DNA from 4 places in the Terrabacter koreensis genome. Region 4 is predicted to be linked to each of the others. Evidence: riboswitches for the same ligand, from Rfam matches in the RefSeq annotation. Region 4 holds a riboswitch; each other region holds the start of a gene.
The links. Region 4 has a riboswitch for S-adenosylmethionine ahead of ACYVNR_RS00640 (bifunctional o-acetylhomoserine/o-acetylserine sulfhydrylase). Riboswitches for the same ligand answer to the same signal wherever they lie in the genome.
Positions count from the first base shown of each region.

Region 1: linked by a shared signal. The riboswitch ahead of ACYVNR_RS09170 (aminotransferase class V-fold PLP-dependent enzyme) and the one ahead of ACYVNR_RS00640 (bifunctional o-acetylhomoserine/o-acetylserine sulfhydrylase) in region 4 are both predicted to bind S-adenosylmethionine.
Region 2: linked by a shared signal. The riboswitch ahead of ACYVNR_RS18400 (putative leader peptide) and the one ahead of ACYVNR_RS00640 (bifunctional o-acetylhomoserine/o-acetylserine sulfhydrylase) in region 4 are both predicted to bind S-adenosylmethionine.
Region 3: linked by a shared signal. The riboswitch ahead of metX (homoserine O-acetyltransferase MetX) and the one ahead of ACYVNR_RS00640 (bifunctional o-acetylhomoserine/o-acetylserine sulfhydrylase) in region 4 are both predicted to bind S-adenosylmethionine.

Region 1 is NZ_BAAGQU010000004.1:1,373,063-1,378,002, reverse strand. It holds gene ACYVNR_RS09175 (FtsK/SpoIIIE family DNA translocase) at 1-1,800, opposite strand, end outside; SAM riboswitch class IV at 1,969-2,108, shown strand; gene ACYVNR_RS09170 (aminotransferase class V-fold PLP-dependent enzyme) at 2,148-3,533, shown strand; gene ACYVNR_RS09165 (endonuclease/exonuclease/phosphatase family protein) at 3,573-4,634, opposite strand; gene ACYVNR_RS09160 (ribonuclease J) at 4,636-4,940, opposite strand, start outside.
Region 2 is NZ_BAAGQU010000011.1:139,959-144,898, reverse strand. It holds gene ACYVNR_RS18410 (amino acid ABC transporter ATP-binding protein) at 1-469, opposite strand, end outside; gene ACYVNR_RS18405 (amino acid ABC transporter permease) at 466-1,479, opposite strand; gene ACYVNR_RS18400 (putative leader peptide) at 1,641-1,724, opposite strand; SAM riboswitch class IV at 1,759-1,872, opposite strand; gene ACYVNR_RS18395 (VOC family protein) at 2,098-2,466, opposite strand; gene rpsA (30S ribosomal protein S1) at 2,595-4,106, opposite strand; gene ACYVNR_RS18385 (class I SAM-dependent methyltransferase) at 4,271-4,940, shown strand, end outside.
Region 3 is NZ_BAAGQU010000002.1:404,096-409,035, forward strand. It holds gene ACYVNR_RS02240 (EcsC family protein) at 1-373, shown strand, start outside; gene ACYVNR_RS02245 (YkvA family protein) at 370-870, shown strand; gene ACYVNR_RS02250 (DUF4192 domain-containing protein) at 968-2,140, shown strand; SAM riboswitch class IV at 2,243-2,357, shown strand; gene metX (homoserine O-acetyltransferase MetX) at 2,373-3,647, shown strand; gene ACYVNR_RS02260 (universal stress protein) at 3,781-4,179, shown strand; gene ACYVNR_RS02265 (RNA polymerase sigma factor) at 4,521-4,940, shown strand, end outside.
Region 4 is NZ_BAAGQU010000002.1:58,177-63,116, reverse strand. It holds gene wecB (non-hydrolyzing UDP-N-acetylglucosamine 2-epimerase) at 1-188, opposite strand, end outside; gene ACYVNR_RS00650 (acyl-CoA dehydrogenase family protein) at 255-1,418, opposite strand; gene ACYVNR_RS00645 (13E12 repeat family protein) at 1,445-2,989, opposite strand; SAM riboswitch class IV at 3,210-3,329, shown strand; gene ACYVNR_RS00640 (bifunctional o-acetylhomoserine/o-acetylserine sulfhydrylase) at 3,421-4,737, shown strand; gene ACYVNR_RS00635 (LD-carboxypeptidase) at 4,790-4,940, shown strand, end outside.

The DNA.
Region 1 (4,940 bases), on a different contig from region 4:
CTCCTTGACGACCCAGGCGAGCGCCTCGGCGGCCTTCTTGGGGTTGGTGATGATCGGCGTGATGAGGTGCGGGATGCCTTCGTACGCCGTGAGCTCGACCCGTTTGGGGTCGACGAGGATGAGGCGCACCTCCTCCGGCGTCGCACGCATGAGGATCGAGGTGATCATCGAGTTGACGAAGCTCGACTTTCCGGAGCCCGTGGCGCCGGCGACGAGCAGGTGCGGCATCTTCGCGAGGTTGGCGATGACGTAGGCGCCCTCGACGTCCTTGCCGACACCCATGACCATCGGGTGCTCGTTGGTGCGCGCGGTGTTGCTGCGCAGCACGTCGCCGAGCGACACGTTCTCGCGGTCGAGGTTCGGGATCTCGATGCCGATGGCCGACTTGCCCGGGATGGGGCTGAGGATGCGCACGTCGGCCGACGCGACGGCATACGCGATGTTCTTGGAGAGCGCGGTGACCCGCTCGACCTTGGTGCCGGAGCCGAGCTCGACCTCGTAGCGGGTGACCGTCGGGCCACGCGTGAAGCCGGTGACGGCGGCGTCGATGTCGAACTGGTCGAAGACGTTGGTCAGCGACTCGACGACGCGGTCGTTGGTCTCGCTGCGCGTCTTGTGAGGGGGACCCGGCGTCAGCATGGAGTGGTCGGGCAGCTGGTAGGTGATGTCGCCCCCGAGGCTGAGCTGCTCGACACGTGCCGGCATCTCCGACATGGGCGGCGGGATGAGCTCGGCCTTCGGGCCGACCTTGCCGGTGTCGGGGGCGCCGAGGGTCTTGGGGTCGGTGGCGTCGATCGCCTTCTCGCCACTGGGACGGGGCGCCAGCACACCCGGGGCCGTCGGACGCTTCTCGCCGGGACGCAGGCGGGTCGTGGGCTCGTCGTCGCCGCCCTTCTGCGCGGCCTGGCGGAAGGCCTCGTCACCGTCACGGTCGGAGAGGTCGACCGGCTTGCGACGGGCGCGCTTGAGCGCTGCCGTCGGGGCGTCCTCCGGCTCGGCGCCCGCCTCGTCGTGGTGGCCACGCTCGATGACGAGAGCCTTGAGCTGGTGCAGGCGCGTCGGGATCATGTTGACCGGCGTGGCCGTGATGACGAGCAGGCCGAAGATGCCGAGCAGGATGAGCAGGACGAGCGCGCCGTAGGACGACACCGCGGCCGCGAGGGGGCTCGAGGCGAGGAAGCCGAGGATGCCACCGGCGGCACGCATGCCGTCGGCGCCATCGGGCGGGTTGGGGATGCCGTCCGCCAGGTGCGCCAGACCGCAGGCCGCGAAGGTCAGCGCGATGGTGCCGATGACGACGCGGTTGGTCGTCGCCTCGTCCTGCGGGGCGCGCAGCATGCGCAGGCCGAGGGCGAGCAGGACGAGCGGGACGGCATACGCGACGCGCCCGAAGGTGCCGGCGAAGATGGCGTGCACGATCTGGCCGAACGTGCCGGCGACGCCCCACCACTCGCGGGCCGCCACGACGACGGCGAGCGCGATGAGGGCGAAACCGATGCCGTCGCGACGGTGCTCGGGCTCGAGGTCGGCAGCGCTGTGGCCGACGCGTCGCACCGCTCCCCCGGCCATGTGGGAGACGCCCATCCAGGTGCTTCGCATCGCGCTGAGCGGGAAGGGCAGCCCGCCGTCACGGGTCTTGCGGGCGGGCTTGGCCGGCGGCTTGCGCGCGGCGGGCTTGCGCTGCGCGGGCCGGGACGAGCGGGCGGCCGGCGGGCGCGACGTGGTGCTGCCGGTCGCCCCCTTGGCCCGTGTGGCCGCGGCGGTGCTCGAGCGTTGGCTGCTGGACGGACGAGACCCCATGGTCGCACCGTACGTCAAGGCACCTCTGAACTCACGCGTCACACGCGCAACAGAGGCACATGGGTCAGAACACGAACCCGCCATCACGGGTTGAGGCCGTCTCAGATGCCGACATCCGCGGACCGGAGGGTGGACAGGCCGAGAGGGGCCGCCCTATCTTCGATGCCAGGTCATGAGTGCCAGTGACAAGCCCCGGCTCGCTGGCCAGCAACCCTCCTCCGCGGTGGGGTGCTCCGGGTGACGACCAGGTCGACCCCGATCAGCTCGAGAGATCCAGCTCGTGCGATCGCGGCCGGCAAGCGCGGACCTGCATCCGGTGGGTCCCTCGGTCCCCCAGGAGCACTCTCATGTCGGTCCTTCCCAGCACCTCCCTCTGTGGTGGCGCCCCCGCCCCCGTCGTCCGGACCCGCGCGTTGCACGTCGTCCCCGAGGCCGCTTCGCTGCCCGCGGTCGTCGGCGCAGGACTGCGGGTGCCGACGCTCAGCGGCGACACGGCATACGCGAACCTCGACCACGCCGCGTCGACCCCCGCGCTCGAGACGGTCAGGGCGGCGGTCGACCGGGCCCTCGAGACGTACTCATCCGTGCACCGGGGCGCCGGCTTCGCCTCACGCCTGACGAGCGCCTGGTACGAGCAGGCTCGCGCCGAGGTGGCCTCGTTCGTCGGGGCTCGCGCGGACGACTCGGTCGTCTTCACCCGCACGACGACCGACTCGTGGGCGCTGCTGAGCAAGGCGCTGCCGAGCCGCACGACCGTCTTCGTCTTCGGCACCGAGCACCACTCGACGCTGCTGCCCTGGGGGCGCTTCCGCACCGTGCGGCTGCCCGTGCCCCAGACCGTCGAGGACGCCCACGCGCTGCTCGAGGAGGCCCTGAACGACCACCCCTCGCGGCACCGCCTCGTCGTGCTCACCGCGGCCTCGAACGTCACCGGCGAGGTGTGGCCGATCGAGCGCTTCGCCACGCTGGCCCACGACCACGGCGCCCGCATCGCCGTCGACGCCGCCCAGCTCTCGGCCCACCGCCGGATCGACCTCGCCGGCTGGGACGCCGACTACGTCGCGTTCTCCGGCCACAAGACGTACGCCCCCTACGGCGCAGGCGTGCTGGCCGGTCGCTCCGACTGGCTCGATGCCGGCAGCCCCTACCTGCTCGGAGGCGGCGCGACGCGCTCGGTCACCGAGGAGGGCACGACGTGGGCCACCGGTCCCGCTCGGCACGAGGGCGGCAGCCCCAACGTCATCGGCGCGATCGCCCTGGCCGCCGCGTGCGCCACGATCAGCCGTCACCGCGACGCCATCGAGGCCCACGAGGAGCAGCTGCTCGAGCGGCTGACGACCGGACTCGGCGAGGTGCCGGGCGTCGAGCTGCTCTCGATCTTCGGCGAGGACCACGACCGCGTCGGCGTCGTCGCGTTCACCGTCGACGGCTGGGACTCGTCGCTCGTGTCGCAGGTGCTGTCGGTCGAACACGGCATCGGCGTGCGCGACGGCAAGTTCTGCGCCCACCTGCTCGTCGACGAGCTGCTCGAGGACCCGTGGGGCGAGCGCTCGGGCACCGCGGTGCGCGCGAGCATCGGCCTCGGCTCGACGCTCGAGGGCGTCGACCGCCTCGTGTCGGCCGTCGCCGGGCTCGTCGCGCAGGGCCCCTCGGCCGACTGGACCCTCACCGAGTCGGGCTGGGCCGTCGACGGCACCGACCCGCGCGACGTCGAGGTCGAGCGTCCCTGGTGACCCCGTCAGCCGCCGTAGGCCGGTCGGCTGCAGGGCCGCTCAGCGCTTGGGCAGGGCGTAGCCGGCCCACACCGCGGCGTGGTCGGCGCGGTTGACGGCGACCTGACCCGCCGAGACGACGGTGAGCCCTCGGCTCAGCAGGTGGTCGAGCTGCACGAAGGCGGGCAGGCGGTTGCCCGCGAAGGGCCACGTGCGCACCCATCCCTGCCCGTCGGTGCGCTGCGCGTCGGCAAGGCCCGCGGCCACGTCACGCATCGCCGGATGGCCGAACGACGCGTTGAAGTCTCCCGCCATGACGACGGGCTCGTCGCCGTCGAGTCGCTCCTTCCAGGACCGGAGCGCCTGGAGCCCGGCACGCCACTCGACGGTGTCACCACGCAGCGGAGCCGTCGGGTGGGCGACCTTGAGGCGCACGGTCCCCTTCGGCGTCGTGACGTCGAGCTCGGGCTGGACGCTCTGCGTGGCCTCCACGGCCGGGTCGGTGCCCGCACTGCGCACCGAGAGCGGGTAGCGCGACAGGACCATCGTGCCGCTGGAGGTGCTCGGCCGCGCGGCCCCCTCACGGTGCGTGAAGTAGTCGCCGGCACCCTCGGCGTCGAGCCGCTGCATCAGGGCGGGCGTCGCCTCGACGAGCACCAGCACGTCGACGGAGTGGAAGCGCACGGCGTCCATGAGCTGGTTCACGTTGGCGGAGCCGATCCAGACGTTCGCCGACATGACGGTGAGGTCGGGCTCGACCTTCGGTGACGACGACGCCCGGAACGCCGGAGCCGCCACGGTGACCGCCACGGCCAGTGCGATGACGACGGGGGCCGCCATGACCCACCGACGCCCCACGAGGGTCGCCACGAGGAGCAGACCCAGCCCGATCAGCACGAAGGGCCCGGCGGTCTGCAGCACGACGACGAGGTATGCCGTCGAGTCGAGCCAGCGCAGCGCCCCCACCGCGACCAGGACGAGCAGGACGATCGCGATGGCGGCGTCGAGCCAGCGATGGCGGCGCCGCCGCGGGGACGGGCGCGACGGCTCGGCGCCGACCGGTCCGTCGGGCTCGTCGGGACGACTTGCCGGAGCCGCCCCGCCGACCTGCTGCACCGTCACGTCAGGCCTGCAGCACGACCGGGATGATCATCGGCCGACGGCGGATCTTGCCACCGACCCAGGAGCCCACGGCCCGGCGTACGACCTGCTGGAGCTGCTGGTCGTCGCGCACCCCGTTGGCGACGGCCTCCTCGACGGCCCGCTCGACCTTGGGGATGACCTGCTGGAAGATCTCCTCGTCCTCGACGAAGCCGCGGGCGGTGATCTCGGGGCCGCTCGCGATCTTGCCGGTGGCTGCGTCGAGCACGACGATGCACGTGATGAAGCCCTCGTCGCGCAGGATGCGCCGGTCCTTCAGCAGCGCCT
Region 2 (4,940 bases), on a different contig from region 4:
GCTGCTGCTGGCCTCCTGAGAGCTGCCTCGGGTAGGCAGCGGCCTTGTCTCCCAGTCCGACCCGTTCGAGTAGGGCCCGGGCTTCAGGCTCCACCTCGTGGCGGCGTCGACGCTGCGACGAGACCGGCGCTTCCACGACGTTGTCGAGCACGGTGAGGTGGGGGAACAGGTTGAAGCTCTGGAAGACGAAGCCGATGCGGCTGCGCTGCCGCAGCACCTCGCGCTCGGGCAGCTCGTGCAGCCGCTCCCCCACCTGCCGGTAGCCGATGAGGGTGCCGTTGACACGCACCTGCCCCCGGTCCACCTTCTCGAGATGGTTGATGGTGCGAAGGAGGGTCGACTTGCCGGAGCCGGACGGCCCGAGGATGACGGTCACGGTGCCCTCGGCGAGCTCGAGGTCGACGCCGTCGAGCACCCGGTGCGGGCCGAACGACTTCGAGACGCCGCGCAGGTCGACGACGGCAGTCATCGCGCCACCCCCGCGGTGGTCGTGCCGGCAGCGCGAGAGGTCGATGTCCCGAAGGCCGCCCAGCGGGTTCGCAGACGCTGCAACGGCGTCGGCGGTAGCGTGCGTGAGCTTCCTCTGGCGAAGTGACGCTCCACGTAGTACTGGCCGACCGACAGCAGCGTCGTGAGGATGATGTACCAGACCGTCGCGACGAGCAGGAGCGGCACGACCCTCGAGTTGCGGCCGTAGATCACCTGCACCTGGTAGAAGAGCTCGGGGATCGCGAGCACCGAGACGATCGAGGTCCCCTTGAAGAGGCTGATGACCTCGTTGGCGGCATTGGGCAGGATCGACCGCATCGCCTGGGGCAGCACGATCCGGAGGAACTGCCGCCGTCGCGGGATGCCGAGGGCCGACGCCGCTTCCCGCTGCCCCTCGTCGACCGAGAGGATGCCGCCACGGATGATCTCCGCCGCGTACGCCGCCTGGTGCAGCGCGAGCCCGAGCACGGCCGCGCCGAGCGCCCCGAAGAGGTCGTTCGTCGCGACACTGCCGAACGACGGTCCGAACGGCAGCCCGAACGAGATGCTCTGGTACAGGTAGGCGATGTTGAACCAGAAGAGCAGCTGGACGATCAGCGGGATCGACCGGAAGGCCCAGATGTAGGCCCACGCCACGGAGCGCAGAAAAGCGTTGGGCGACAGGCGCATCGCTGCGAGCACGACGCCGAGCACGAAGCCCGCGACGGTGCCGAGCACGGTGAGCTGGATCGTCGTGCCGAGCGCCTTGATGACCGTCTCGGTCGCGAAGTAGCGGGCAAAGGTGGGCCAGTCCCAGCCGGGGTTGGTGGCGAGGCCGTTGACGAACATCGCGACGAGCACGGCGACGGCGGCCACCCCCACCCAGGTCCAGGGGTTGCGCCGGGGCACGACGGTCAGGGCCGGCGCGTGGTCGGGACGGGTGGTTGGCGGCGGCGCCGCAGCGGGCTGCTGGTCCGTGGCGACGGGGCGCACGGCCGAGGTGGTGGTCACGAGGGCTCCTGAAGGGTGCGTCGAAGGAACCGCCGACCACTCGGGTGGGCCGGCGATGCACGGGCGAGACGAGTTGCGGCGCAGCGGCCGTGCGGGGTTGCCGCGCGGGCCTGCGCCGGGAAAGGCCGGCCGAGGTGGTCGGCGGCCGCGTCGGTCGGTCGTCAGCGACGACAGAGCGCGCTGGACACGCGGAGCAGGTCGACGTGGCGACGCAGCACCAGCCAGGTGCTCGTGGTGCGCGCCATGACGGCTCCTCGGGTCCGGGACCCGATCACCTCGAGTCCGCGCTTGCCGTCACCTGCTTGGCGACGGCCTGGTCCTCACCCGGAGCACCCCGCCGCGGAGGAGGGTTGCTGTCCAGCGAGCCGGGGCTTTGCACTGGAGCTCTTGACCTGTCGATGACACTACGAACCAGCCCCAAGACCGTCAATCGGCGCAAATGACCGCTCGGGGCAGCCCTCACCGATGAGGCCATTCGCGCAGTTTCTCCGAATCATGTTGCGGCGCAGTCACATTCGCGAAGTCGAGGGAGACCCGCCGGGCATCAATTCCTATTGAATGAGTCGGAAATACGGGCGCCAACTTCTTGCATGCTGAGACGCCGGTCTCTCCGCACGGCTACGCGGAACGCTGGCAGACCATGAGCGCGTTGCCGTCCGGGTCCTCGAACTGGACGAAGAACACGCTGCCGATGTCCTCCACGTCCGAGGTGATCCTGACCTCGAGCCGCCGCAGGTGCGCGACGGTGGCGACCATGTCGTCGGTCCAGAAGAAGAAGCGCGGTGGCCCGTCCGCGGTGAAGTCGGGTCGGTTGGCATCGAGGCACAGCCTCGGACCGTCGTCGACGGGGATGTCGAGGATCGTGCCCTCGTGCGAGGCCGCAGGGGCTTCGAAGCCCAGGACGTCGGCATACCAGCGGGCCGAGCGCCCCATGTCGCTGACCGGGACGAACACCTGACCGACGTGCCTGCGGATGGGCGACTGCATGCCGCGGAGACTACCAATCGGCCGGGCTGCCCCCTTCTGCGGTGCCTCTCGGGTGACGGGCCGTGCCGGACGCACGAGGGCCCCGGACCGTGGTGGTCCGGGGCCCTCGGGTCAGGCGACGAGTGGCGTCAGTTGCCCGTCAGCTTCTCGCGAAGCGCGGCGAGCGCCTCGTCGGAAGCCAGGGTGCCCTCGGCCGGAGCCGGAGCGTTGCGCTGGCCACGGTCGGCGCGGTCGGCGTCACCCGAGTCGGCGACGTCGCCGGTCGCGGACGAGTAGGACGTCGCGGAGCCGGCGTTGGCCGCAGCCTCGGCGTCGGCCTTCGTCGCGGCGTCGACCTGGGCCTTGTGGGCCTCCCAGCGAGCGTGGGCCTCGGCGTACTGACGCTCCCACTTCTCGCGCTGGGCCTCGAAGCCCTCGAGCCACTCGTTCGTCTCCGGGTCGAAGCCCTCGGGGTACTTGTAGTTGCCCTGCTCGTCGTACTCCGCAGCCATGCCGTAGAGGGTCGGGTCGAACTCCGACACCGGCACGGACTGGTCGTTGGCCTGCTTGAGCGAGAGCGAGATGCGACGACGCTCGAGGTCGATGTCGATGACCTTGACGAAGATCTCGTCGCCGACGTTGACGACCTGCTCGGGCAGCTCCACGTGGCGCTCGGCCAGCTCGGAGATGTGCACGAGGCCCTCGATGCCGTCCTCGACGCGCACGAACGCACCGAAGGGGACGAGCTTGGTGACCTTGCCCGGGACGACCTGGCCGATGGCGTGGGTCCGCGCGAAGTGCTGCCACGGGTCCTCCTGCGTCGCCTTCAGCGACAGGGAGACACGCTCGCGGTCCATGTCGACGTCGAGCACCTCGACGGTGACCTCGGTGCCGACCTCGACGACCTCGGACGGGTGGTCGATGTGCTTCCACGACAGCTCGGACACGTGGACGAGACCGTCGACACCGCCGAGGTCCACGAACGCACCGAAGTTGACGATGGAGGACACGACGCCCGAACGGACCTGGCCCTTCTGGAGCTCCTTGAGGAACGTCGTGCGCACCTCGGACTGCGTCTGCTCGAGCCACGCACGGCGCGACAGGACCACGTTGTTGCGGTTCTTGTCGAGCTCGATGATCTTGGCCTCGATCTCCTTGCCGACGTACGGCTGGAGGTCGCGGACACGACGCATCTCGACGAGCGAGGCGGGAAGGAAGCCGCGCAGGCCGATGTCGAGGATGAGGCCACCCTTGACGACCTCGATGACGGTGCCGGTGACGACGCCGTCCTCCTCCTTGACCTTCTCGATCGTGCCCCAGGCGCGCTCGTACTGCGCACGCTTCTTGGACAGGATCAGACGGCCTTCCTTGTCCTCCTTCTGGAGGACGAGGGCCTCGACCTCGTCACCGACCTGGACGATCTCGCCCGGGTCGACGTCGTGCTTGATGGACAGCTCGCGCGAGGGGATGACGCCCTCGGTCTTGTAGCCGATGTCGAGCAGGACCTCGTCCCGGTCGACCTTGACGATGCGACCCTCGACGATGTCGCCGTCGTTGAAGTCCTTGATGGTGGCGTCGATCGCCGCAAGGATGTCTTCCTGAGAGCCGATGTCGTTGATGGCAATCTCAGGCGCGGTCTTCTCGACCGTGTTGGCAGTCATGTAGTAGGAACTCCGATTGTGGACAGTTAGATTGGGGACCTCGCGGCGACGAGCCTGACGGCCCGGCGTCCCGATGTCTTGTGGACGGGTGCAACATTGAGCATGCGCACACGGATGTGCCCGGCAATCCTATCCGCGCTGTCAGCACCCGGTCAAAAGAGACGATGTATCCCGTGAGCACGCCCACCGAGGCCACCCGCCGCCCCGTCGCGGCTGCCGAGACTGCGACGGCGAACCGCACGTGGTGGGACGGTGAGGCGACGTCGTACTACGTCGAGCACGGCGCCTTCCTCGGCGACACCGACTTCGTCTGGGGTCCCGAGCGACTGCGCGAGGAGGACGCCGCACTGCTCGGCGACCCGGCGGGCCAGGACGTCCTCGAGATCGGCGCCGGCTCCGGACAGTGCTCACGCTGGCTCGCCGCGCACGGCGCCAGGGTCGTGGCGACCGACCTCTCCGCCGGCATGGTGGCGACCGGCGTGGCGGTCAACGACGCGGTCGACGAGCCGGCCCGGGTGCCGTTCGCGCAGTGCGACGGGCGCGCCCTCCCTTTCGCCGACGCGTCCTTCGACACGGTCTTCACGGCATACGGCGTCGTGCCGTTCGTCGCGGACTCCGACGTCGTGATGGCGGAGGCGGCACGCGTGCTGCGCCCCGGCGGGCGGTTCGTCTTCTCGACGACGCACCCCGTGCGGTGGGCCTTCCCCGACGACCCGGGCCCGGGCGGCCTCACGGCCCGACACTCCTACTTCGACCGGGAGCCGTACGTCGAGCAGGACGCAGAGGGTCACGCCACGTACGTCGAGCACCACCGGACCCTCGGCGACCGCGTGC
Region 3 (4,940 bases), 350 kb from region 4:
GCGGATGACGGCAGCCACCGCCAAGGTGCGTGGCTACGACATCGACCAGCCCGAGATCCGGTCGGCGATCCTGCTCACCCTCACGGGCGCCGACAGCGACGACCTGCTCAAGAAGGCCGGCCTGCAGGTGGCCGGAGGCAAGCTGTCCTCCCTCGCCTTCGAGCGGCTCCCCGCGCCGGCCCTCATGGTGCTCAACAAGGCCGTCGGCTTCCGGCTGCTCGGTCGCATCGGGCAGGGCACGTTCGCCAAGCTCGGCCGCGGCGTGCCGCTCGTCGGCGGCCTCGTGGGGGCGGGCGTCGACGTGTACATGCTCGGGCGTATCGGCAAGCAGGCCGCCAAGGAGTTCCCGCCCGTGGAGACCTTCGGCCGGTGACCCCCGGGCCAGCCATGAAGAACGCTTCGCGCATCAAGACGGCTGCGGCCGTCGCTTCGGTCGTTCGCGCCTCGCTGCGTCCCGGGGGCCCCGGCATCGCCGAGCGGGTGCAGGCGGTGCCACGGCTGGTGCGCAGCACCGTCGAGGGCACGTATGCCGGCACGACCCTCCGGCGCCTCGGCCTCGTCGCGGGTGCGATGGCGTACGTCGCGTCTCCCGTCGACCTGCTGCCGGAGGCGGTTCTGCCCGTGCTGGGCGCGGCCGACGACGCCGTCGTGATCACGTGGGCCGTCAAGACGTTCTTCGAGGAGACCGACCGCTTCATCGCGTGGGAGATCGGGCAGGGCGCCCACCTGCGTGGGCAGCCCGGCCCCGCGCGCCGGAGCTCTGGGCGGACGGAGTCCGGGCGGGCTGAGCTCCTGCGCCTGCCCGAGGGGATGCGCCAGGCGGCCACCGACCGCGTCCTCGAGTCCGTGCGCAGGCGCCTCGAGGGCTGAAGCCCCACGATCCACACCCCCTCGGGCCGAGCGGCCCCGGTCCACAGGCGCGCTCGGGGGTCTGCCGGTGAGCGGCAGACGCGGCCACGCTCGGGACATGCCGAAGATCTCACTGTCAGGGCCAGCGGAGCTGCTGACCATCATTCCCTTCCACCTCGGCTTCCAGCCCGAGCGCAGCGTCGTCGTGGTGTGCTTCCACGGCAAGCGGCTCGGGCTCGTGGCCCGGCTCGACGCCGTCGGCGACCCGCTCGCGTCGGCCTCGGCGGCCCAGCTGCTGCCGACCGTCCTCGAGGGCTCGCCGTCGTCGGTGGCCGTCGTCGGCTTCGAGGACGAGCCGGACGGGTCGCTGCCGCTGCTCGAGGAGCTCGTCGAGGGCCTCGAACGCGCCGGTGTGGTCGTGCGCGAGCGGCTGGTCGTCCGCGAGGGCAGGTGGCGTTCGGTCGGCTGCGACTGCTGTCCCGACGAGGGTTGGCTGCTGCCCGAGCAGGCCGACGTGCCCGCAGTCGCGAGCTACGTGGCGCTCGGCCACTCCGTGCTTCCTGACCGCGCCGGTCTGGCCCGCCTGGTCGAGCCCCTCGAGGCCTCCGCCCCGCGGTACGCGCTCACGGTCGGCGCCATCGAGGACTGGCAGCGGCGGTTCGCCGAGGCCGGACGCCCTTCGCGCAGGTCCGGCCCTGCCCGCGGCGGCCTGAGCGTGCTCGACGGCGGTGAGCTGTCGGCGCGACAGTTCCTCGTCAACGACGCGCTGGTGGCCTGGGGCGGCCTGCTGCACGGTGAGATCGAGGGATTCGGGCTCGAGCACTGGTTGCCGGCGGTGGTCGGCCCTCTGGGCGACAGGGAGTTTCGCGATGCCCTCGTCGGGTGGCTCTGCCCCGGTGCGTCCTCGCTCGAGTCGCTCCCCGACGAGCTCGTGACGATGCTGGAGGTGTTCCTCGGTCCCGACCTCCGGGTCTTCTCTGCGACGCCGGCGGGCCACGTCGGGTCGACGGGCTCCGCCGGCCGCCTGGACCCGGAGGGTTGGGACGACTGGGACCACGCTGCCGCGCCGCGCCTGCTGCTCTCCCGGCTCGAGGCGGTGTGCCGCATGACGCCGGCCGCCCACGCCGCCCCCGTGCTGTCGCTGCTCGCCTCGCTGGCCTGGTGGTCCGGTGACGGGGCCCGTGCCGGCATCGCGGCCGACCGGGCGCTCGAGCTGGAGCCCGACAACCGCCTGGCCGGGCTGGTCCGGCAGTCGCTCGACCACGGCCTTCGCCCGCCGGCCTGCGCCTGAGTGGGGCGACCGTCACGGTGTCCTGCGGACCCGGTGGTCGTCGCGTCCAGGTCGTGGACCGGAGCCTCGGCTGCCGCATCGGGCTCGGTTATGGTGGGTCCAGGTCATGAGTGCCAGCGACAAGCCCCGGCTCGCTGGTCGGCAACCCTCCTTCGCGGTGGGGTGCCCCGGGTGAAGACCTGGCCACACCCGTCCCGGGTGTGCGCAAGCGCGAAGAGCGAGGAGTGCCTTGATGACCGTTACCCACCGGACGCAGAGCACGCGACGCCTGACGCGCCCAGCCGCCGCTCCCGGCTCCGCTCCGGGCTCCGCACCCTCTGTCGACTCCCGTCGCGTCGGGCACGAGCAGGCCCACGACGAGTCGTCGCGACGGCAGCGGACCGACGGCGCGTGGCGTGACGGCGACCCGGTCGGCCGGCGGCAGTTCGCGACGATCGGCGACGTGGAGCTCGAGCGCGGGGGACTGGTGCCCGACGTCCGTCTCGCCTACGAGACGTGGGGCCGGCTCAACGAGGCCAAGGACAACGTCATCCTCGTCGAGCACGCGCTGACCGGCGACAGCCACGTCGTGGGCGAGGCCGGCGACGGTCACCCGTCGCCGGGGTGGTGGAACTCCCTCATCGGCGCCGGCCGCACCGTCGACCCCGACGAGTGGTTCGTCATCGCCGCGAACGTGCTCGGCGGCTGCCAGGGCAGCACCGGCCCCGCGAGCACGGCTCCCGACGGAGAGGCCTGGGGGAGCAGGTTCCCCTATGTCACCGTGCGAGACCAGGTCGCGGCCGAGCGGGCGCTGCTCGACCACCTCGGCATCCGCCGGCTCGCCGCGGTCGTCGGCGGCTCCATGGGCGGGATGCGGGCCATCGAGTGGGCGGTCACCCACCCCGCCGACGTCGACCGCTGCATCGTCCTCGCGTCGACGGCGTACGCGACGGCTGACCAGATCGCCTGGTGCCAGCCGCAGCTGCTCGCGATCCGCAACGACCCGGACTTCGCCGGGGGCGACTACTACGCGGGCGACCGTCGGCCCGATGCCGGGCTCGGTCTCGCGCGTCGCATCGCCCACATCACCTACCGCACCGAGACCGAGCTCGACGAGCGCTTCGGCCGCGAGGCCCAGCTCGGCGAGGACCCCCTCCGGGCAGGTGACCGCGGCCGCTTCGCCGTCGAGTCCTACCTGGACCACCATGCCGGCAAGCTCGCCCGCCGCTTCGACGCCAACTCCTACCTCGTGCTCACCGAGGCCATGAACTCCCACGACGTCGGACGCGACCGTGGCGGCGTCGCCGCGGCTCTCGCTCGCGTCGAGGCGGACTGCACGATCGTCTCCGTCGACACCGACCGGCTCTACCCGCCGCGGCTGTCCGACGACCTGCACTCGGCGCTGCGCCGCTCGCACCGCGAGCACATCACGTCGGCGTTCGGCCACGACGGCTTCCTCATCGAGGAGGAGCAGGTGGGCCGCATCGTGCGCGACGCGCTCGAACGAAGGCCGCACGACCACGCCTGAACCCTGCTGCGGGCCGGGCGTTTCGGCTCGTCCGCGGCGGTGCCGGCCAGGCTCCGCGCGGCACGCGCCGTGTGACGTGATTTCGGGTACGGTGCGAGCACTGCTTGTTTCCGTCCCAAGGAGGTCCGGGAAAGTGGCCATCGTCGTTGGTTATGTCGCCACCAAGGAAGGACGCGCGGCGCTCAGGCGAGCCGCCGAGGAATGCGTCCTGCGAGGCACGAAGCTCGTCGTCATCAGCTCCCACCGGGGAGGCAAGGACTTCGACGCCAACGAGGCGAGCCAGTTCGAGACCGAGCTCGCCCGCGTGCAGACGCTCCTCGAGGAGAAGGGTCTGGAGCACGAGGTGCGCCAGCTGGTGCGCGGCAACGACCCGGCCGAGGACCTCATCTCCGTCGCCGAGGAGGAGAAGGCCGACTTCATCGTCATCGGCCTGCGTCGTCGCAGCCCGGTCGGCAAGCTCATCCTGGGGTCCAACGCCCAGCGCATCCTGCTCGACGCGAGCTGCCCCGTCCTGGCCGTCAAGGGCGACTGACGCCCTCCAACCGGTCGCGACCGGCACCGGACCACCTCCGGAACAGCCGGTCCGCGGCGCGCTGGTGCCCCGTGCGTTCGCTCGCACGCCGCGGGGCGTTTTATAATGTCTGAGTGCCGGATCGCACGAGGCGCACCGAGAGATCGACTCAGGGATCGACTCCGACAGGCCAAGCCCTTCCGGCACCAACCCCCATTCTCGTTCGTTGTGATGATGCATGCCCGCGTCCGGGCCGATCATCCGGCGAGACCGTGCGACGAAAGGCGACTGCATCCGTGCCCAAGGCAACAACCGCTGGAGCTCCGAAAACCCTGCCGAAGGTGTTCCAGCACGAGGCGATCATGCAGCTCCTGGTCAAGGGCAGCACCAACGGGTCCATCACCGGCACTGAGATCGCGCGAGCTCAGGTCGACGCCGGTCTCGATCTGAAGCAGATGAAGCCGGTCCTCACGACGCTCGAGGCGCACGACATCGAGATCGTCGTCGACGCGCCGCACTCGAGCACGACGAAGAAGACCCGTTCAGGGACCAAGGGAGGCAGTGTGGCCACCGCACGCAACACGACTGCCGCCGCGACGAAGTCCGCCACGCGGACGACGACCGCGACGACGAAGACCGCAGCGAAGAAGACAGCCGCCAAGACCGCGCCGGCGCGAAGTGCTGCCGCCGACAGCGACGAACCCACCGCGGCCACCAAGGCGACCGCGGCCAAGACGACGACGAAGAAGGCCGCGACCAACGCCGGAGTGGCCAAGGCCGCC
Region 4 (4,940 bases):
CCGACGGCCAGGTGCGCGTCCGGAGCCGGGATGCCGAGGTCCGTGAAGAAGACGTCGCTCATGTTGACGTCGTAGTGCTGTCCGGTGTGGACGATGACGTGCTCGTCGCCACGCCGGTCCAGCTCGGCTGCGATCGGGGCGAGCTTGACGAACTGCGGTCGGGCACCGACCACACTGAGAATCTTCACGAGTTGCCTCTCCGGTTCGGGATCGTGAAAGAGGGTACCGGGCCCGAACGTGTGCCGCGGCCGCCGTCAGCGCAAGAGCGAGCGGGCCATGACGATGCGCTGGACCTGGTTGGTGCCCTCGTAGATCTGCGTGATCTTGGCGTCGCGCATCATCCGCTCGAGGGGGAAGTCGCGCGTGTAGCCGGCGCCACCGAGCAGCTGAACCGCGTCGGTCGTGATCTTCATGGCGGCGTCGGACGCGTAGCACTTGGCTGCGGCGCCGAAGAACGACAGGTCCTTGTCGCCGCGCTCGGACTTCGCGGCCGCCACGTAGACCATCTGGCGCGCAGCCTCGAGCTCCATCGCCATGTCGGCGAGCATGAACTGGATGCCCTGGAAGTCAGCGATGTGCTTGCCGAACTGCTTGCGCTCCTTGACGTACGCAAGGGCGTGGTCGAGCGCGCCCTGGGCGATGCCGACGGCCTGCGCGCCGATGGTGACGCGGGTGTGGTCGAGGGTGCGGAGGGCGATCTTCAGGCCGTCGCCGACCTGGCCGACGATGCGGTCACCCGGGATGCGCACGTTGTCGAAGTGGAGCTCGCGGGTCGGGCTGCCCTTGATGCCGAGCTTGCGCTCCTTCTCGCCGAAGGTGAAGCCCTCGTCGGACTTCTCGACGACGAACGCCGAGACGTTGCCGCCTCGCGGGCCGTCGGGGTCGGTGACCGCGAGGACCGTGTAGTACTCGGAGACGCCGGCGTTCGTGATCCACGACTTCTGGCCGTTCAGCACCCAGTCGTCGCCGTCCTGTCTCGCGCGGCACTTCATCGAGGCGGTGTCGGAGCCGGCCTCGCGCTCGGACAGGCCGTAGGAGAAGGTCGTCTCGCCCTTGGCCAGCGGCGGCAGGTAGCGGGACTTCACGTCGTCGCTGCCGTCGAGGATGAGCGGCAGGGAGCCGAGCTTGTTGACGGCCGGGATGAGGGAAGCCGAGGCGTCGACACGGGCGACCTCCTCGATGACGATGCACGTCGCGAGGGCGTCGGCGCCCATGCCGTCGTAGGCCTCGGGCACGTGCGGAGCGAAGAAGTCGGACGCGACGAGGGCGTCGTGCGCCTCCTGCGGGTAGCGCGCCTCCTCGTCGACGGCGGCGGCGTACGGGGCGATCTTGTCCTCGGCGATCGCGCGGATGGCCTCCCGCAGGGCCTCGTGGTCCTCGCTGGTCCGGAACAGGTCGAAGTCGGCATTCGTGCTCACGGCGCGATCCTACTCGCCGGTTCGGATTAGTAGGACGTCCTAGTGATCGACGCCACGGACCACGACTGACGGTCCCGCCAGACACTCAGAAGGGGCGGTGGTTCGGGGCCGGGTGGAGGGCCCGTTCCGGGTGGTGGGCCCGCGCCTTCGCGCCAGTTCTTGGGGTAGGTGGTGTAGCAGGCCCCGGTCAGGGTGGTCCACTGCAAGCCGCCGTCAGGGGTCGGGGTGCTGGTCCAGACCTGGTGGGTCTTGAGGTTGTGGTGGCGGCGTTCCTTGGCGTAGAAGTTGCTCACTGACGTCTCACCGGACGGCCAGGGCGTCTCGTGGTCGAGGTCGCAGCGGGCGGCGGGGACGTGGCAGTCGGGTCCGCGGCAGGTGCCGTCGACGGCCCGGACGTGCTCGACCATCGCCGGCGTGGGCCGGTAGGCCTTCGTGGGGCGGGTGATCGCGTGGCCGTCGCGAACATTCACCGGGAGGGTCTGCCAGACCGAGCCGGGGCGGGTCATGATCTCGCGGGCGTGGGCGGCGGTGACCCAGCCGTGCCCGGGCAGCTCGCACGCGGCGTCGCTGTGGCCGGTGGCGACCTCGAACGGCACGACGAGCCACACCCGCGCCGCCGCGTCACCCGTGAACGGCGCCGGCACACCGGCCGGACCCGCGGCGCCCCCATCGGCGGCGGCCTCGCCCGTGGCCGTGGTCAGGGCGCCGCCGACCAGGCCGGCGTCGCACGGGGTGAGGGCGTTGCGCAGCAGGGCGTGGGTGGCCAGGTCGCAGCGCAGCTGGTCCAGCGTGCGCGGGTCGCCCGTGCCGCGCAGGCTCCGGGCGGTCGTGTTGAGCCGGTCCAGGATCGCCGCGACCGTTCCCGCGTCAGCCGTGATCGTCAGGCAGCCCATGCCGTCCTCGACCATCCGCCCGAACACGCCCCGCCGCGACCGCGCGTGCGCGCGCCGCTCGGCCGTGCCGCGGGTGTCGACCGAGGCGACCGCCCGCCGCAACCGGGCCGTGAACGTCCGCTGCCCCACCGGCCGCCCGTCCCGCGACGGGGCGAGCACCGCCTCCTGCACCGCCGCGACGTCCGCATCCGGCAGCTGGACCGTCTCGGACGCGACCTGCACCGCCCGGTAGAGCCACGTGCCGCCCTCACGCAGCGCAGCCAGCAGACGCCGGTGTCGCCGTGGGGCTGTCGCGAGCGTCAACCGGCGCCCGACCTCCCCGGCCCCGACGCCGGTCGCGAGCGCGATCTCCTCCGCGACGACCCGCACCGGCGAGACCAGCGCCGCGGCCCGCCGCGAGGACCCCGCCGGCAAGGCTTGGATCTGCTGCTCCGCGATCGTGTGCAACGCCCCGTATGCAGCCATCAGGTCCGCCTCCACGCGCGCCTTCACGGCCTCAAGCGCCTCGACCCGCGCCATCACCCGCTCACTCGCCCGCAGCAGCGTCTCGGTCACCTCGACCGACCGGGCCCGCTCGTCGACCAGCACCCGCCCGCACCGGTGACCCGAGGCCGCCGGCTCGTACTCGACGTCACGAAGCCAGGACCAGAGGGACCGCGGTGCTGCGACGTACGGCATACGGCCACCTCCCCTGTCTGCTCGTTACCCTACCTCGAGTAGAACAAATGTTCGACCACATGGCAAGGGGTTCGACACATCTGTGGACAACGAGTTCGACTGCGCCACAGTGCGACTCGCGCCACGCGCACCGCGCTGCTTCGGTGTGCGCGAGAAGGTGCGTCCACGATGAGGACACGCGCTCCCACCTGCCGGACGCGCGTACGTACACTCGCGAGTAGGTCATGAGTGCCAGCGCCAAGCCCCGGCTCGCTGGCCGGCAACCCTCCCACCGCGGCGGGGTGCCCCGGGTGAGGACCTGGCCCGTTGACGCCATCCGGCGCTCGGGCAAGCGCGGAGAGCTCCTCTCCCGCACCGACCCGTCGGTGCGCCGGCCCGATCACCCGTCACGGGCCCGGTCATCGACACGACTGAGGAAGAGCACACGAGAGATGACCGAGCCCAACTGGTCCTTCGAGACCAAGCAGATCCACGCCGGCCAGAGCGCCGACAGTGCCACCGGGGCGCGCGCCCTGCCGATCTACCAGACCACGAGCTACGTCTTCAACGACACGGACCACGCGGCGAACCTGTTCGGGCTCAGGGAGTTCGGCAACATCTACACCCGCATCATGAACCCGACGACCGACGTCGTGGAACAGCGCATCGCCGCTCTCGAGGGCGGCGTGGGCGCGCTCCTCGTCGCGTCGGGCCAGTCGGCCACCACCTTGGCCCTGCTCAACATCGCCGAGGCCGGTGACCACATCGTCGCGTCGCCGAGCCTCTACGGGGGCACGGTGAACCTGCTGAAGTTCACCCTGCCCAAGCTCGGCGTCCAGGTGAGCTTCGTCGAGGACCCGACGTCGATCGACTCCTGGCGCGCGGCCGTGCGGCCCAACACCAAGGCGTTCTTCGGCGAGACGATCGCCAACCCCAAGGCCGAGGTGCTCGACATCGAGGCCGTGGCCGGTCTCGCCCACGAGGTCGGCGTGCCGCTCGTCGTCGACAACACCATCGCGACCCCGTACGTCATCCGCCCGATCGAGTGGGGCGCCGACGTCGTCGTGCACTCCGCGACCAAGTACCTCGGCGGCCACGGCACGTCCATCGCGGGCGTCATCGTCGACGCGGGCCGGTTCGACTACGCCAAGGACGCCGAGAAGTTCCCCAACTACAACACGCCCGAGGAGAGCTACCACGGCCTCGTCTTCGCGCGTGACCTCGGCGTCGGCAGCCCGCTCGGCGCCAACCTCGCCTACATCCTCAAGGCCCGCGTGCAGCTGCTGCGCGACCTCGGCCCGTCCGCGGCGCCGTTCAACGCGTTCCTCATCGCGCAGGGACTCGAGACGCTGTCGTTGCGCATCGAGCGTCACCTGGAGAACGCGGCCAAGGTCGCGGCCTACCTCCAGGGCCACGACCAGGTCGAGCGCGTCGTGTGGGCGTCCTTGCCCGACAACCCTTCTCACGCGAACGCGCAGAAGTACGCGCCCCGCGGGGCAGGTGCCGTGCTCTCCTTCGAGATCGCCGGCGGACTCGAGGCGGGCAAGAAGTTCGTGGAGGCGCTGACGCTGCACAGCCACGTCGCGAACATCGGCGACGTGCGCTCCCTCGTCATCCACCCGGCGTCGACGACCCACTCGCAGGGTCCGGAGGAGGACCGTCGGGCCGCGGGCGTGACTCCCGGCCTCGTGCGCCTCTCGGTCGGCATCGAGAACATCGACGACATCGTCGCCGACCTCGAGCAGGGCTTCACCGCCGCGAAGGCCTGACACCCGGAACACCGGGGTGTGGCGGATCGGCACGGCTGGCACCATGTCGGCCATGCCGATCCGCTACCCCGCCCCGCTCCGTCCCGGCGACCGCATCGGCGTCACGTCGCCGAGCTCGGGTGTCGGCGACGCCCTCTGGGGGCGGTTCACGTATGCCGTCGGGTGCCTTCGCGACCGCGGCTTCGACGTCGTCGTGGGCGAGC